4 regions of the Candidatus Thalassolituus haligoni genome follow, and region 4 is predicted to be linked to each of the others. Evidence: predicted binding sites of a transcription regulator. Region 4 holds the regulator's gene; each other region holds the start of a gene.
What was found. Region 4 encodes FNR, which switches genes on or off when oxygen is low (the NO sensors DNR and NnrR bind a similar motif). Its sites were predicted from a motif close to TTGATNTANATCAA; they were not measured.

Region 1 (4,286 bases), 1.1 Mb from region 4:
CGGCCCAGATAGCCAGCATCGACCAGCTCTTTCTGGATCAGTGAGGGCTGGAAACGGAAGTCGCCGTAATAGGCAGTAAAAACAGAGCAAGTCACCGCGTAGTTAACGTCATGACCGATCAGGTCGGTCAGTTCAAATGCTCCCATACGAAAACCGCCAGCGTCGCGCATCAAGGCATCCAACGTGGCGCAATCACTGGCCTGTTCCTGCAGCAGACGCAGGCTTTCGGCATAAAACGGACGTGCCACTCGATTCACAATGAAGCCCGGTGTGGAGCGGGTGTGCACCGGCTTTTTGCCCCAGTTCAGAGCAGTGTCGTACACGGTGCTGGCGGCATTGGAATCCGTTGCCAGGCCAGACACCACCTCCACCAGCTTCATGATCGGAGCCGGATTAAAGAAGTGCATACCAACGATACGGCCCGGATACCGGCGGCCGGCGGCCAGACTGGTGATGGATAACGACGAGGTATTGCTGGCCAGAATGCAATCATCAGAGCAAACGTCTTCCAGTGTTGCCAATACGCTGCGCTTGACGTCGAGGTTTTCAATAATGGCCTCGATCACCAGCTTGGCATCCACCAATGCTTCAATGTCATCAACCGGCGTGATACGAGACAGTACCGCGTCACGCTGTTCAGCCGTGAGCTTGCCACGAGCAACCAATTTGTTCAGCTGAGCAGCCATCGTGTCAATGGCTTGGGCAGCAGCGCCTTCGCGATTGTCATACAGCTTCACCGGGTGACCGGCCTGGGCCGCTACCTGAGCGATGCCCGCCCCCATCGCACCGGCACCAATGACGGCAACCAGAGTGTCGATACTCAATGTATGCGTCTGTTCTGGCATCATTCAGCGCCCCTTGAATTCAGGTGTGCGTTTTTCCATAAAGGCTTTTACGCCTTCGCGGTAGTCGGCGGTACGACCGGCCAGGCGTTGCAGATCTCTCTCCAGCGTCATCTGCTCCTCGAAGCTGTTGCTGACGCTGCTGTTCAAGGCACGCTTGATTAGCGCCAAACCTTGCGTCGGTTGAGTCGCTAATTGCTTCGCCAGTGTCAGGGCTTCGTTATGCAGGGCTTCGTCATCCACCACCCGATAGATCATGCCCCAGTCATACGCTTGCTCAGCTGTGACAGGGGTTCCCAGCAAGGCCATATGTTTGGCACGGGCCATGCCGACCAAGCGAGGCAGAAACCAGCTACCACCAGAATCCGGCACCAGACCAATTTTGCAGAACGCCTGAATAAACTTGGCGGAGCGAGCCGCCAGCACCAGATCACAGGCCAAAGGAATATTCGCGCCAGCACCGGCTGCGACACCATTGACCGCACAGATCACCGGCATCGGCAAGTCTTGCAGGGTCTTGATCAATGGGTTGTAAAAGCGTTCGATCGACAACCCCAGATCCGGTGAATTGGCATTAGGGTCAACATTGCGGTCAGATAAATCCTGACCGGCACAAAAACCGCGGCCCTCTGCCGTCAGCAGCAAGGCGCGGACTTCCGGATTGCCGGCAGTCGCTTTCAGGGCCTCTTTGACTTCAAGGTGCATGGCTTCGTTAAAGCTGTTCAACGCCTTGGGACGGTTCAAACTGAGGATGGCAACGCCGTCCTCAACGGAATACAGAATATACTCGAGGTTCATGGGCATATTGCTCCTGGAGATCAGAATGGGTTGCCAGCACTACTGGCCGTTAAATTCGGGTTTGCGCTTTTCCTGAAAAGCGGCAATGCCTTCCTTGCGGTCGGCGGTGCCAGCCAGAACAGTAAAGGCATGGCGCTCGAAACGGAGACCAGAGGCGAGATCGGTATCCATACCTTTGAGCACCGATTCTTTGGCCAGGCGCACTGCCAGCGGTGCCTTACAGGCAATACTGGCAGCAACAGCCAACGCCCGCTCAACAGTCAATTCCGGTTGGGTAATCTCGCTTACCAGACCGGATTGCTGAGCTTGTCGAGCAGTGATCGGCTCGCCAGTCAGTACCATCTGCATTGCCATCGACTTGCCCACCGCCCGCAATAATCGCTGCGTGCCCCCAGCACCGGGCATGATGCCAAGGTTGATTTCCGGTTGTCCGAAGCGCGCGTCTGCGCCAGCAAGAATAATATCGGCGTGCATCGCCAACTCGCAGCCACCGCCCAAACAAACGCCATTTACGGCGGCAACCAGCGGCTTGGGAAAACGGCTAATCCGCTGCCAGTGCTGCTGGCGGGGGTCATTCAGAATACCGACCAAATCGCGCTCGGCCATTTCCTTGATATCGGCTCCGGCAGCAAAGGCCTTGCGGTTGCCAGTGAGAACCAGCACTCGAATGTCGTCCTCGGCTTCTGCCAGATCCATGACCACCGACAACTCACCCAGCATGGCGGTGGTCAGGGCATTGAGTGCCGCAGGGCGATTCAGCTCAATCAGCTGAACCCCTGCACTGACCTTATGTACGACCAGTGTTGCGTAGCGTTTTGTCATCTGAGTAACCTGTCCGATTTTGTTTTTATAGCGTTTCGGCAATGACTTAAGGCGCAGACGTCTTCGTTCCCACTCGTTCCGGCACCCTGACGGCACCAGCCTTGAATCAAGGAGCGGACTCGTTTGATCTGCATCAACAGTTATCAATGCTGCCCAAAATTAAGATACAAAACAATAATTTATTTTTTGATTTTCGTATCTTATTTTCATTTTGCATGAAAAAACCCTCTGAAAAATCAATAGACGCGAGCATTTCTCGATTAAAAAACAATATTTTTCAAATAGATAGAAAATAAAATGGATTCAAATACATCATTTCGAGACAATCTAAACAACACCAACAGATGCCGTTTCAATCAACAACGACCTATGATTTGATACATTAAATAATAAATAATAGATATTTTAGTGTCTTTAAAACAAAAATACTCATTAATGGAGTTGTTATGTCGTCTGATGCCATGACGAACAGCCAGGCCACGCTCTGGTTTTCCCGCCACTCACCTTTGCTGGATCAGGCCGTTAGTGCGATTCATCAGCGCGGTTACTGGGCTCCTTTCCCGGAACATCCCAAAGCGTACCCGGCGGAGTCATTGGCCAGCGCGGCAGCAGAATTCCAGACCTTGCTAGGACAGCCGTTTGAGCTGCAAGGAGTAGGGGAGATTGGACGAGCGGGTGAGGAGCAGTCACCCTACGGCTTCGCCCTTGGCATCCACTATCCGCAGTACGACCCGGATACGTTACTGGAAACCCAGCAATCACTGATTGGTGGCTGGCGCGATGCAGGGCCACAAACCAGGGTGGCGGTCGCTCTGGAGGCCATTCACCGGTTAAATGCACTCAGTCCGCTGATGGCTCAGGCGGTACAACACACCACTGGACAATCTGCCAATATGGCTTTCCAAGCCGGCGGCCCCCACGCCCAGGACCGGGCAGTAGAAGCCGTTGCCTACAGCTGGGATGCCATGGCGGAGATACCGCAATCCGTATTGTGGCGAAAACCCATGGGCAAACGTGGTCAACTGTCATTGACTAAACGTTGGCATATCGTGCCTCGGGGAATATCACTCAGCATCGCCTGTTGCACCTTCCCGACCTGGAATACCTACCCCGGATTATTTGCCAGCCTGGTGACGGGCAATCCGGTGGTCATCAAACCCCACCCGGATTCGATTCTGCCGCTGGCACTGACCGTCAAGGTGCTACAGGAGGTACTCACCGAAGCCGGATACGATCCACGCCTAGTGATGCTCGCGGTCGACACTCGGCCTGCCCCGCTGGCGGCCCGACTGGCAACCGACCCACGGGTGCGGCTGATCGATTTCACCGGTTCCAGCCACTTTGGCAACTGGCTGGAACAGCACGCTCACCAGGCGGAAGTGTTTACCGAAAAAGCCGGGCTCAACACCGTGATTATTGACAGCATGGCGGACATCACTGCAGTTGCTGGTAATCTCGGTTTCTCACTCAGTCTCTACTCCGGGCAAATGTGTACCTCTCCCCAAGTCATTTATATTCCTGCTAGTGGCGTGATGGTAGGAGGTGAATGCTGGTCATTTGAGCAAGTAGCTGATGCACTGGTCAGCAGTATTGCCCAGTGGACCGCCGATCCAGCCCAGGCGTGCGGCTTCCTCGGCGCAATTCAAAGTGAAGGCACCTTAGTCAGAATTCAGCAATGCCGGGAGGCGATCACAGGCCGGGGCAGCGTATTACTCGATAGCAAGAGTCTGATTCATCCAGATTTTCCCTCAGCCCGCGTGCAGACGCCACTGCTGCTCGCACTGGCAAGCCAGGATCAGGATCTGTATGGCAAAGAACAGTTTG
Region 2 (4,286 bases), 1.9 Mb from region 4:
CTGACCCGTCAGTGTGTCATAACCCACGGCTACCGGTGCGGTACCTTCATGCTGAAGACCCTGCAGCTCAGCCAGTACGTTAGGCATGCCCACGTCCTTGAAGACTGCATTATTAACACCCCATGGGCGTGTTGGGTCGACATAAAAGCTGCGCAGGTAGGTGTATAGCCAATCTGGACGTCGTACACGGGCAACCAGCGTCAGGTCTGGTGGTGTGGCACCAAACCATTTTTTGGAATCTTCCTTGCGCATGGCGATGGTCGCCAGCGAACCGAACTTTTTGTCGGTGTCAAACACCAGGTTTTCTATCATCAGCTCTTCTGGGATATCCAGGTCACGAGCCATGCGGTTAAACCGGGCGTGTTCCATCGAATGACAGCCCATGCAGTAGTTCATAAAGGTCTGGGCGCCACGTTGCAGTGAGGCCTTATCCGTCAGATCGGTCAGGTGCTTATCCAGATGCACACCTTCACTGGAGGCCATTGCAACTGCAGGAAGCAGTGCAGCGATCAATGCAAATAACGTTTTCATTAGTGGCCTCCTGTTACGCGTTCTGGCACTGGTTTGGTTTTTTCCATACGAGTATAGAAAGGCATCAACAAGAAGAAACCGAAGTAGATAAACGATGAAGCACGAGCCAGGAAGGTATTCAGCTCATTGGTAGGCTGAGTACCCAACCAAGTCAGCAGAACAAAGGCCACGGCAAACACCAGAATAAAGGTTCTGCTCATCCAGCCCTTATAACGCCAGCTACGCACAGGACTACGATCCAGCCATGGTAGTACGAACAACACCGCAATCGCAGCCCCCATTGCAGCAACACCCATCAGTTTGTCTGGCACTGCACGCAGAATCGCGTAGAACGCACCAAAATACCAAACTGGAGCAATGTGCTCAGGAGTTTTCAAACCATTAGCTGGTTCAAAGTTGGCGTGTTCCAACATGAAACCGCCGCCTTCAGGGAAGAAGAACATTACGGTACAGAACACCATCAGGAAGACAACGATGCCGACCAGGTCGTGTACTGAGTAGTAAGGGTGGAATGGCACGCCATCCAGAGGAACCCCGTTTTCGTCTTTCAGTTTTTTGATGTCGATACCGTCAGGGTTGTTGGAACCCACTTCATGCAACGCCAGCAAGTGCATAACCACCAGACCGACAATCACCAGCGGCACAGCGACAACGTGTAAGGCAAAAAAGCGGTTCAGAGTTGCACCAGAAATCAGGAAGTCACCACGAATCCATTCAGTCAGTTCATTACCGTAAGGCAGAACAGAGAACAGAGAGATAATTACCTGCGCACCCCAGTAAGACATTTGACCCCATGGCAGTACGTAGCCCATGAAAGCTTCTGCCATCAGAGCCAAGTAAATGGCCATACCGAAGATCCAGATCAATTCACGAGGCTTCTGGTAGGAACCATACAGAATGGCGCGCATCATGTGCAGATAAATAGCGATAAAGAAGAAGGTAGCGCCAGTGGAGTGCATATAGCGAATCAGCCAGCCCCACTCAACATCTCGCATGATGTATTCAACAGAGGCAAACGCTGCTTCGGCACTCGGAGTGAAGTTCATGGTTAACCAGACACCGGTCAGGATCTGGTTAACCAGCATCAACATCGACAATACGCCGAAGAAGTACCAGAAGTTGAAGTTCTTCGGCGCATAGTACTTGGACATATGCTTTTCATAGGCACTGGTTACCGGCAAGCGGTCATCAATCCAGCCCATGAAGGTATTTTGCTTGTTACTCATCAGGCGTTCTCCTCATCCACACCGATTACAACCACACTGGCGCTTTCGTAGCTGTACGGCGGAACTTCCAGGTTGGCCGCAGCCGGAGATCCCTGAAAAACACGACCAGACAGATCAAAACGGGAACCGTGACATGGACAAAACCAGCCTCCAGGCCAGTTTGCATCAAACTGCTGAGGTTTGACTTCGCCAAAGTACTTGGGGGCACAACCCAGGTGAGTACAAACACCCAGCAAAACCAGGATTTCAGGCTTGCGTGAGCGATTGATGTTGTCAGCGTAGGCTGGTTGCTGAGCCTTGTTGCTGTTATCCGGATCTTTCAGCCGGTCATTATGCTCTGGCAGATTTTCCAGCATCGCATCTGTACGGTGCACGATGTATACCGGCTTGCCACGCCATTCGGCAGTCAGCATCGAACCCAGTTCGACTTTGCTGACATCGACCTTGGCCGGAGCGCCCGCCGCTTTCGCCTTTTCACTTGGAACCCAAGATTTGACGAAGGGTACAGCGACAAAGCCAGCACCAACTGCGCCGACAGCAGAAGTCACGCCCACCAACAGGGTGCGCCGACCTTTATTAACGCCGTCTTGACTCATTACCATCTTCTCCCATCATTAAAATTCTTTTCTGCCGCGAGGTCGTTTGCCTGAGAGGGACTACGGTCGGCAGACCCGGCGTAGAATGCAGAGCGGCGCACATAGTAAAGAAATTGAGGATTTGAAACAACCGGGAAGACATACGTGCTGTAGGGATATAAAAACAAAAAAAGCGTCCATTGACATAAGCCAAGGGACGCCTTTTTTATCAGCAAAAAATAGCTTAACGCTTGGAGAACTGCGGCTTCTTACGTGCTTTACGCAGACCAACCTTCTTACGTTCAACCTCACGAGCGTCACGAGTAACGTAACCCGCAGCACGCAGAGATGGACGTAGCGTTTCGTCGTATTGCATCAGGGCGCGAGTAATGCCGTGACGGATAGCACCCGCCTGACCATTACCACCACCGCCGTTAACATTAACAACAATGTCAAACTTCTCCAGACTCTCAGTCAGTTCCAGAGGCTGACGGACAACCATACGAGCAGTTTCACGACCGAAATATTCTTCCAGTGTGCGCTTGTTGATCACGATAGAGCCAGTACCTGGACGCAAGAAAACGCGAGCAGTGGACGTCTTGCGACGACCGGTACCGTAGTATTGAGTTACGGCCATATTATTCTCCCAGCTTCAGTTCTTGAGGCTGCTGAGCGGTGTGTGGATGCTCGCTACCTGCGTAAACTTTCATTTTCTTGAACATGGCGCGTCCAAGAGGATTCTTGGGCAGCATGCCTTTTACCGCTGTCTCAATTACGTCCTGCGGCTTGTAGTCGATCAGCTTCTCAAAAGAGATCGACTTCAGGCCACCGGGGTAACCAGTGTGACGGTAATACATTTTGTCGCTGGTTTTATTGCCAGTGACTTTTACTTTTTCAGCATTGATCACGACGATGTAATCGCCGGTATCAACGTGTGGTGTGTATTCTGGCTTGTGCTTGCCTCTCAAACGGCGAGCAACCTCGGTAGCCAGGCGACCCAGCGTCTGATCAGCTGCATCAACAACAAACCATTCACGTTTTACGGCTTCGGGTTTTGCGCTGTAAGTTTTCATCAAATTCTCGCCTTCAAGGGCATGTTGATCAGAAAAGAGGGCGGCATTCTACAGGACGGTTATTACCCACGCAACCATCTGTGTATTTTTAACACAGTAAGTCACGGATCAGCCGTCACGACACAAGTGCCAGAAAGGAGCCGTCTTTTCATAAAGGGGCGCGGATTGTATCTTTAGTGCAGAAAATAATCCACTCGAAAAATGAATTGTCGACAGATTTTTATTGCCCGCCAGATTGGCTTCGTCCGCATCAAACCGGCACGGCCTAGCCGCCTCCAAAGAACTGACGCTCATACCTATCACCCTGCACACCCTGCCGTGCCGTTACAGACAGCCATGGAGGGCGTCCCTACGGAGCGGTCAGGCAGCAATCAGTGCTCACGGGTTGCGCGGAATTCCACCTCGGGCCAGCGCTCCTGAATCAAACTCAGGTTCACCCGCGTCGGTGCGATGTAGGTCAGATAGCCGCCGCCATCAATCGCCAGGTTATCTGCTGCCTTACGTTTGAAATCTTCCAGCATCTTGCTATCTGCGCAATACACCCAGCGTGCCGTATTCACACTGACCGGCTCATAAATACATTCCACTTTATACTCGTCGCGCAGGCGCTGCTGTACCACATCAAACTGCAACACCCCGACCGCACCAAGGATCAGATCGTTGTTATTAACCGGCATAAATAACTGGGTTGCGCCTTCTTCCGACAGCTGCTGCAATCCCTTCTGCAGCTGCTTCATTTTTAACGGATCTTTCAACCGCACTCGCTTGAACAGTTCCGGGGCAAAGTGAGGAATACCAGTGAACCGCAGGTTTTCACCCTCAGTGAAGGTATCGCCAATCTGGATGGTGCCATGGTTGTGCAGCCCGATGATGTCACCGGA
Region 3 (4,286 bases), 1.8 Mb from region 4:
CTGTGCTTTGTAGATGTCTTTGGTGAAAATGCCCGCTTGCAGGCCGAAGTCGGAGTTATTGACTTCTTTCAGCGCGTCATCGAAGTTGCTGAATTTGCTCAGGATGGCGACCGGGCCGAAGGCTTCTTGGGTGTTGACGTTCATCTCGGCTGTGACGTCACACAGCAGTGTGGCTTGCAACATGGCACCGTCGCGCTCGCCGCCACAGAGTACGGTGGCGCCGCCTTCTTTGGCTTCTTCTACCCAGGTGTGCAGTCGGATGGCTTCTTTCTCGGAAATCATCGGGCCGATAAAGGTGTTTTCATCGGCGGGGTCGCCGTGTACCAGTGCGCCAACGGCCTTGGCCAGACGGGCTTTGGTATCGTCGTACAGGCTGTCGTGCACCATGATGCGCTGCACCGAAATACAGCTCTGGCCAGACTGGTAATAAGCACCAAACACAATACGCGTCACGGCATCGTCAAGGTCGGTGCCTTCGTCAACGATACAGGCGGCGTTGCCACCCAGTTCCAGTACTACGGGTTTTTTGCCGGCTTTGGCTTTCAATGCCCAGCCAACTTCCGGCGAACCGGTGAAACTCAGTAGCTTGAGGCGCTCGTCGGTGGTGAACAGGTCAGCGCCATCGCGGTGACACGGCAGAATCGAGAACGCGCCTTTGGGCAGGTCGGTCTCGGCCAGAATTTCACCGATAATCAGTGCGCCAACAGGGGTCAGGGAGGCGGGTTTGAGTACAAACGGACAACCCGCTGCCAGTGCCGGGGCCACTTTGTGGGCCGCCAGGTTCAGCGGGAAGTTGAACGGCGAAATAAACGAACAGGGGCCAATCGGCACGCGTTTCCATTGACCGCTGTAGCCTTTGGCGCGCGGGGTTATGTCCATCGGGATTACTTCACCGTAAATACGGGTGGCTTCTTCGGCGGCGATCTTGAAGGTGTCGATCAAACGGGTCACTTCACCGCGAGCATCCTTGATTGGCTTGCCTGCTTCCAGGCACAGGGCCTGGGCGATTTCTTCAAAGCGTTGTTCAAAACGACGGACGCAGTGGTAAATGATTTCCTGGCGCTTGTAGGCTGGCATCTTGCGCATGGGTTCGGTGGCTTCAACCGCCGCCGCAATGGCTTTATCGATGGCGTCAACGTCAGCCATGGCGACGCGGGTGGCTACTTCGCCGGTGTATTTGTTTTTTACTTCCAGATCCTGGTTCGGAGCCATTGGCTCGTTGGCCAGGTAATAGGGGTAGGATGCCTGCAGCATGGTAAACCTTCTGTGTTGAGTTTATTGGTCTTTCAGGGCGGCCTGGCCCAGCGCTGAGATGGCCGCTTCTGCACATTGAATATCGTGTTCTACGGTTGCCCCCGATATGCCGACAACACCCACCACCCGAGTCCCGGATGGTAACTCGCCAATGGCACTCCTTGGGGGCTGACAATACAAATACAAACGGCCACGCCAAGCTCTCCGGCCTTGAGCCGGGCAGCCTGTAACATGGCCAGAGCGGAGTCGCGGCTCCGCTCGTCGAGCGAGTGGGTCACGCTCATAAAGCGTCGTGTCTATACATGGAACTGGACGTTGGTCTGACCGGTGCCGGAGCTTTCGAAATAGGGGGTCAGTACTTCGGCCTTGCCCTGGTACTTGTCCCAACCCAGGGCACCAAACAGCATGGCAGTGTCGTGCATACCGCCTTCGCCAGAACAGAATTTGGCGTATTCCGGCAGCATCTTCAGGAACGTGGCGTACTTGCCTTGCTCCCACAGTTGCAGTACCCGCAGGTCAACCTGCTTGTGAAACTCGCGGGAGATGGTGAAGGTGCCGTTGTTGGCTTCGTACAGTTCGTTTTCCCAGATCTGGTGCGACAGCGAACCAGAGGCAACCACCATGACCTTGCCGTCGTACTCCTTGATTGCTGCGGCGATGGCTTCGCCCAGTACGCGGGAGTCGTTGAGATTATGAACGGTGCACCAGGCTGCTACCGACACCACCTTGAATTGCGAATCCGGATCCATAAATTTCAGTGGCACCAGCGTGCCGTATTCCAGATCCAGCGTTGGCACCTGGTGCGACAGAGTATGCACCCCTTTTTCCGTCGCCTTGGCGGCAATTGCATCCCCCAGCGCCGGTGCACCAGGATGGCTGTATTCAAGGTTCTGGATAAAGTGCGGAAACTCGTGGCTGGTGTACACGCCTTCAAAATGTTTGTTGCTGTTAATGTGGAACCCGGCGTTGACCAGCCAGTGGGTGTCCAGAATCACCACGGTATCGACACCGGCAGCACGGGCACGACGCCCCAGCTCACGGTGGCCATCAATGGCGGGCTGGCGGCAGCCTTCCAGTTTGCCAGGCTGCTCCGACAGCAGCATGGTAGGTACATGAGTCACTTTTGCAGCAAGGGTCATTTCGCCCATGGTCGTCACCTTTTTATCGTTGTTAGACAGAATTGGCTTGTCCCGACGGCAGACCGGCTTTTGGTCGGGAGCATGGAGGGTATGGTTATCCATGCGGCTAAGTGATCACTAAATATTAACATGTTAAGTAAAAATATAATTAACATGTTATCTAATGTCAATGGAGCATCCTGGCTGGAGTGAACGAGCCTTGAGGTAAATCAGTCCAGGGCTTGAGGCAGGTCAGCTTTTGCTGGCTGAGGCGTTGTTAGCCGCGAAGAGTGTTTGCGTGCCAGGGCCCCGAGCTGTCGGGGAGGGACGACAACGGCATGCCGGGAGAGATTCAAGGTTCAAGTTTGATGATTTCATCCAGCAGCTCTTTCAGCAAATCCATCTTTTGTGGTGACAGCTGGCTGGTCATTTCAGCATAGAGTCCTTCCATTCGTGGGCTGGCGTTGGCAAACATGGTTTTGGCTTTTTCGGTCAGGCTGATCAGGATCCGGCGCTGGTCTTCGGTGGACTTGCGGCGGCGGAGATAATCTTGTGCTTCGAGTCGGTTGATGATGCCAGTGAGACTGGGGCTGAGAATACAGCACAGTTCAGCCAGCTGCTTGGACTCCAGCTCCTCGTATTCGTTGAGGGCTCGAATCACTCGCCATTGCTGTTCTGTGAGGCCGATTTCTTGCAGGATAGGCCTGAAAAAAGCCATGGTGGACTCGCGTGACTTGAGCAATTTGAGTGGAATGGAGTCGTCGAACTTGCGCATTAAAAGGGCTTCCGTTGTGCTTGTCTGAATCGTCTGGGCGGGCGGTGTCTGCCCGTATTTATTGTATACCGGCTGCTTCCATCACCAGCAATATCAGGCTGGTGAGTAGCAGCATCAGCAGGGTGTAGGGCAGGTTGTGACGCAGGATCTCGCGATTACCAACCTGGTACTGGCCCTGCACGATAAAGTTCAGGCCGCTGAATACACTACCCGACATCGACAGGGATACCCCCATGATATAAGCAATGGCCATCAGTGTCGGGGTAGCGGTGACGTTGTGCATCAGACCGGCAAAGATGGCGAACAGGGCAAACTGGTGGACACCGAGGCTGGCAATAATAACGATGGCCAGCATAGTGATAATAGCCACCATGGCGCTGGTTTGTTCAAACGGAAAGCTGATCAGCCCGGAGCTGATGCAGGCTTTGACTCCGGCTGCGAGAAAACCGGCAGCAAGAAACAAAGACACTTCCGGACGACCGTTAGGCAGCTGGGTGGTGATGTGTTTTTTCAGCGTATCGAGGCCACCGGCAAGGCCATTTCGCCACCCCATCAGTGTGGTGGGAATCAGCACGGCGACAGCAGAGACAATGGCGACCATGGGGGTGTTCGGGAACAGCCGGTGGCTGATTAACAGGGTGCCGATCAGAATACCGGGAAGAAACAGGCTGGCTGGCCGAATTGGATAACCCTGATACGTTGCCAGTTCGTCACCGTAGCGCAGTTTCGCTTCGATCAGGGTGACGGCCATACCCAAAACGACCAGAGTTAAGGCCCATGGGTAGACCTGCGGCATTTGTACGCCGGGTACTTGTTCCAGAATCAGCGGGATCATGCTGAGAAATGGCGACCAGAAAATCGCCAGCGAAAACCCCCGTGACAATAAGATGTAAGACAGCGGGCTGATTCGGCCATCCCGCTGGATCTGGTCACCAATCAGCACCAGCGACGAGAAGTTCGCAACGGACGAAAACAGGTGCATACCACCCAGCGTCAGACCAAAGCTGCGTATGCCGCTGCTTTTACCGCCGGGATAGAGGCGAGTGGCGAGGCGAATAAAATTCACGGCGGCCAGCAGCATGACTAATTTCAGATGCTCTCGCATCATGTGCAGCAGATCAAAACCCCCGCCACGACTC
Region 4 (4,286 bases):
CAACTGTCGACCATTGTGCGCCTAATGGACAGAGCACAGCAGGAAAAGCCCAAGATTGCCCTGATCGCCGACCGTGTTGCCAGCCACTTTGTTGCCGCCGTTTTGCTGATTGCTTCGGGTGTGTTGCTGTTCTGGTGGTGGCAAGGTAATGATCACGCGTTTTTTATTGCCTTGTCTGTGCTGGTTGTCACCTGCCCCTGCGCCCTGTCGCTGGCGACACCTACTGCCCTGACCGCTGCGACCGGCGCCCTGCGGGAAGCCGGTTTGCTGATCAGCAAGGGCCATGTACTGGAATCTCTGCCAACCATAGATCGGGTTGTCTTCGACAAGACCGGCACTCTCACCCAGGGCAAACTCACCATTGAAGACGTGGTATTGGCAGGTGACCTGGATAGAGAAAGCATCCTCGCCGTTGCTGCCGGTCTGGAAAAGTCCAGCAGCCACCCGATTGCACGCGCCTTTCGCCGTATTCGTCCCGCCACAGTGAGCGATGTCCAGCAACAGACCGGTGCCGGTATCTGTGGTTTCTGGCATCCAACGGCAGAACAGTCCCTGCCCGTTCGATTGGGTCGGCCCGATTTTGCTGTGCCAGCCACGGCCAAACCCGATACCAGTCATCTGAATCAGCAGGAGGGACAATGGCTGTTGCTCAGCGTCAATGAGCAAGCCGTTGCCTGGATTCGACTGGGCGACAGCGTCAGAAAATCCGCGACCAGCCTGGTCAGAGGCTTGCACCAACGCCAGATAAAAACGGCGCTGCTCACCGGCGACCCCGGTGCTTCTGGCCAACTGCTGGCAGCACAACTGGGTATCAACGACGTATGGATCGGTTTGTCTCCCGAGCAAAAGTTGCAACAGGTGCGCCTGTGGCAACAGCAGGGAGAACGCGTTTTGATGGTCGGAGATGGCATTAACGATGTGCCGGTACTCGCTGGTGCTGATATTGCGATTGCCGTCAGCGATGCCAGCGACCTGGCCAAAACCAGTGCTGATGCGCTGGTGACCAGCGGACGCCTGGACAGCCTGCTGCAGGCTCTGGACACCGCCAGCCGCACCCGGAAAGTGATATACCAGAATATTGGCTGGGCACTGTTTTACAACCTGCTTGCCCTGCCAGTAGCGGCCGCAGGTTACATTCCCCCCTGGGCGGCAGCCATCGGCATGTCGTTCAGTTCCCTGTTGGTGGTCAGTAACGCCTTGAGGCTGTCCCGGATATCCAAACCGGATGCTGCCGATAGCCACCCACAGACATAATGCCGGGTTATAACGGCACCCATTCGCCCAGCATGACGGACATAACATGGATATTATCTACATACTTGTTCCACTCTCGATCGTCCTGATCAGTATCGCCACCCTGATTTTTTTCTGGGCAGTACGTAGCGGTCAGTTTGATGATCTGGAGTCGCCAGCCCACAAGATTCTCTTTGATGACGACCCTGAGGAAACGACGGCCAGCGCCGAAAAACCGCCGTCAACAACAATCAACCCACCGCCTGCAGCACCAGACGCCACATCACCTGACAAATTGTCGTGATTGAACCACTGTCACTGCTCACCGCATTACTGCTGGGCTTGTTTGGTTCCAGTCATTGCCTGGTCATGTGTGGCGGTATTGCGGCAGCCATTGGCAGTCGCTCACAGCATCAACCGCTATTAACCGCCTTGGCTTTTAATGGCGGACGAATCACCAGCTACGTAGTGGCTGGGCTGATAGTCTCTGTACTTGGCTTATGGCTGCAGCAACTGAATGACCTGCTGACGCTGGTATTACGCACACTGGCTGCCGTGATGCTAATGCTGATGGGACTCTACATCGCGCGCTGGGCAAGCTGGCTGACCCGGATTGAACAGCTCGGTCAGCACCTGTGGCGTCTGCTACAGCCCGCCACCAAACCATTACTGGCACAACAATCAGTCAGCAGCCGCTTTCGTCTCGGATTGCTGTGGGGATGGCTTCCCTGTGGCCTGGTCTACAGTACATTAAGCTGGGTCGCCGCTAATGGCGATCCTCTCAAGGGTGCACTGGCCATGGCCTGTTTCGGACTGGGCACACTGCCTGCCCTGTTTGCCAGCGGCCTCGCCGCCAGCAGCCTCAATCGATTACTCAATCACAACGTCAGCCGTCGCATCGCCGGACTCTTGCTCATCAGTTATGGATTGTGGACCGCAGCGGCCATCTGGCTATAGTCAGCCAACTGTAATACCTTGACCAATGTCTTGACAGTCACCCTGTGAGCTAAGACCATACGAAAACTAATGGAAAACAGTTGTTCCGTTTGTCACGGAAAACCAGACACGGTGAGCTCAATGAAAACAAACCAAGTTGCACATCCTCCCTTGCGCGGCAATCAGCCCCACTGCCAGACTTGCTCCCTGAATGCTCTGTGTCTGCCACTATCGCTCAGCGACAGTGATATGGAGCGGCTTGACGATATTATTCGCCGTGGCCGACCCATCCAGAAAGGCCAGCTGTTATTCCAGCAAGGGGATGAATTCCAGTCGGTATTTGCAGTACGTACTGGTGCCCTGAAAACCTATACCCTGGCCAGCAACGGCGAAGAGCAGATCACCGGCTTTCACCTCGCCAGCGAACTGATTGGGTTAGCCGGTTACGATGCCGGAGATTACCCACTCACCGCCAAGGCACTGGAAACAACCACCGTGTGTGAAATTCCGGTGCACCAGCTGGAAAACCTCACCGACGAATTACCCGATCTGCGTAAACAGCTGATGCGCACCATGGGTAATGAAATTCGCCACGACCAGAACATGATGCTGCTATTAAGCAAAAAGAACGCCGAAGAACGTGTGGCCTCCTTTTTACTGGATATTTCCAACCGCTATGCCCGCCGAGGCTTCAGCGCGACTCACTTCCGGCTGCCCATGTCCAGGGTCGACATCAGCAATTATCTTGGTCTCGCGGTTGAAACCATTAGTCGGGTATTTACCCGCTTTCAGAAAAATGCGCTGATCGAAACCCAAGGCAAGGAAATCATTGTGTTGGACATGAACAGTCTTTATGAGATGGCAGGCCTGAGTGCTCACCTCGAATGCGACGACAAGGCCACCACAGAATAAACCGATCAGTAGCAGCAGGCAGCCCGCAACCGTTCGGCAAAACACCGGACATATGTGGCTGCTACTGCTCCGCAGTATCCCACGTGCACGCTGACTCACGGTTAACAGATTTGACAACCTTCCCTGTCAGTCATAGCTTGGCTGAATCGAACATCCAGCACAGCAACTCTTGCTGACGACAGCCAATCTATTCGCTAGAATTCGCCGCCTGATTTTTAGCCCGTGTTCCATCCCAGAACATCCAGGAGTTTTCCCAGCATGACTGCCGACGTCATCGATCGCAAAGAACGACTCGAATTCAACAAACTGCAAAAACGTTTGCGCCGTCATGTCGGCAAGGCCATCGAAGACTATTGCATGATTGAGGAAGGTGACAAAATCATGGTGTGTCTGTCTGGAGGCAAAGACTCCTACACCATGCTCGACATATTGATGAGCTTGAAGAAAAGCGCCCCGGTTAACTTTGAACTGATCGCAGTCAATATGGATCAGAAACAGCCGGGCTTTCCTGAGCATGTTCTGCCGGAATACCTGAGCAAGCTGGATGTGCCCTTCCATATTGTCGAAAAAGACACCTACAGCGTCGTCATGGACATTATTCCGGAAGGCAAAACTACTTGCGGTCTGTGCTCACGCTTGCGGCGCGGTACCCTGTACGGCTTTGCCGAACACATTGGTGCCAACAAAATTGCCCTCGGACATCACCGCGACGATATTATCGAAACCCTGTTCCTGAATATGTTTTATGGCGGCAAGCTCAAAGCCATGCCACCCAAATTACTCAGCGACGACAAGAAGCATGTACTGATCCGTCCGCTGGCCTACTGCAAGGAAAAGGATATCGAGGCGTTTGCAGCAGCGCGGGAATTTCCGATCATTCCCTGCAACCTCTGTGGGTCGCAGGAAAACATGCAACGTCAAAACGTCAAAAACATGCTGCATGAGTGGGAAAAAATCCAACCAGGCCGCAGTGACAACATCTTCGCAGCCATCTGTAACATAGCCCCCTCACAGCTGGGGGATCTTAACCTGTTCGACTTTGTTAACCTGCAAAAGCAGCAAGACCAGTCACACCTGGCCACGCGGCTGGATATTGTAACGATCGAATAGCGTCTGCCATGCACATACACCAATCACCCGTCTGAGAGTGCGGCCACGACTTGAATGGGTGAAAAACAGCCTGCTAGGGTAAACCACCACTCAGA

Region 1: a site for FNR is predicted at 2,586-2,599, ahead of paaF (2,3-dehydroadipyl-CoA hydratase PaaF). Genes of this name have one in related genera too.
Region 2: a site for FNR is predicted at 2,533-2,546, ahead of petA (ubiquinol-cytochrome c reductase iron-sulfur subunit). Genes of this name have one in related genera too.
Region 3: a site for FNR is predicted at 2,615-2,628, ahead of hpaD (3,4-dihydroxyphenylacetate 2,3-dioxygenase). Genes of this name have one in related genera too.

Annotation. Positions count from the first base shown of each region.
Region 1 is NZ_CP139482.1:500,733-505,018, reverse strand. It holds gene paaH (3-hydroxyacyl-CoA dehydrogenase PaaH) at 1-848, opposite strand, end outside; gene paaG (2-(1,2-epoxy-1,2-dihydrophenyl)acetyl-CoA isomerase PaaG) at 849-1,640, opposite strand; gene paaF (2,3-dehydroadipyl-CoA hydratase PaaF) at 1,680-2,462, opposite strand; gene paaN (phenylacetic acid degradation protein PaaN) at 2,909-4,286, shown strand, end outside.
Region 2 is NZ_CP139482.1:3,500,603-3,504,888, forward strand. It holds gene SOJ49_RS15720 (cytochrome c1) at 1-531, opposite strand, end outside; gene SOJ49_RS15725 (cytochrome bc complex cytochrome b subunit) at 531-1,757, opposite strand; gene petA (ubiquinol-cytochrome c reductase iron-sulfur subunit) at 1,757-2,353, opposite strand; gene rpsI (30S ribosomal protein S9) at 2,577-2,969, opposite strand; gene rplM (50S ribosomal protein L13) at 2,971-3,405, opposite strand; gene SOJ49_RS15745 (peptide chain release factor 3) at 3,777-4,286, opposite strand, start outside.
Region 3 is NZ_CP139482.1:3,417,618-3,421,903, reverse strand. It holds gene SOJ49_RS15340 (aldehyde dehydrogenase family protein) at 1-1,254, opposite strand, end outside; gene SOJ49_RS15335 (hypothetical protein) at 1,344-1,538, opposite strand; gene hpaD (3,4-dihydroxyphenylacetate 2,3-dioxygenase) at 1,551-2,402, opposite strand; gene hpaR (homoprotocatechuate degradation operon regulator HpaR) at 2,725-3,147, opposite strand; gene SOJ49_RS15320 (hypothetical protein) at 3,206-4,286, opposite strand, start outside.
Region 4 is NZ_CP139482.1:1,615,330-1,619,615, reverse strand. It holds gene SOJ49_RS07360 (heavy metal translocating P-type ATPase) at 1-1,254, shown strand, start outside; gene ccoS (cbb3-type cytochrome oxidase assembly protein CcoS) at 1,301-1,537, shown strand; gene SOJ49_RS07350 (sulfite exporter TauE/SafE family protein) at 1,534-2,190, shown strand; gene fnr (fumarate/nitrate reduction transcriptional regulator Fnr) at 2,311-3,081, shown strand; gene ttcA (tRNA 2-thiocytidine(32) synthetase TtcA) at 3,340-4,191, shown strand; gene SOJ49_RS07335 (hypothetical protein) at 4,265-4,286, opposite strand, start outside.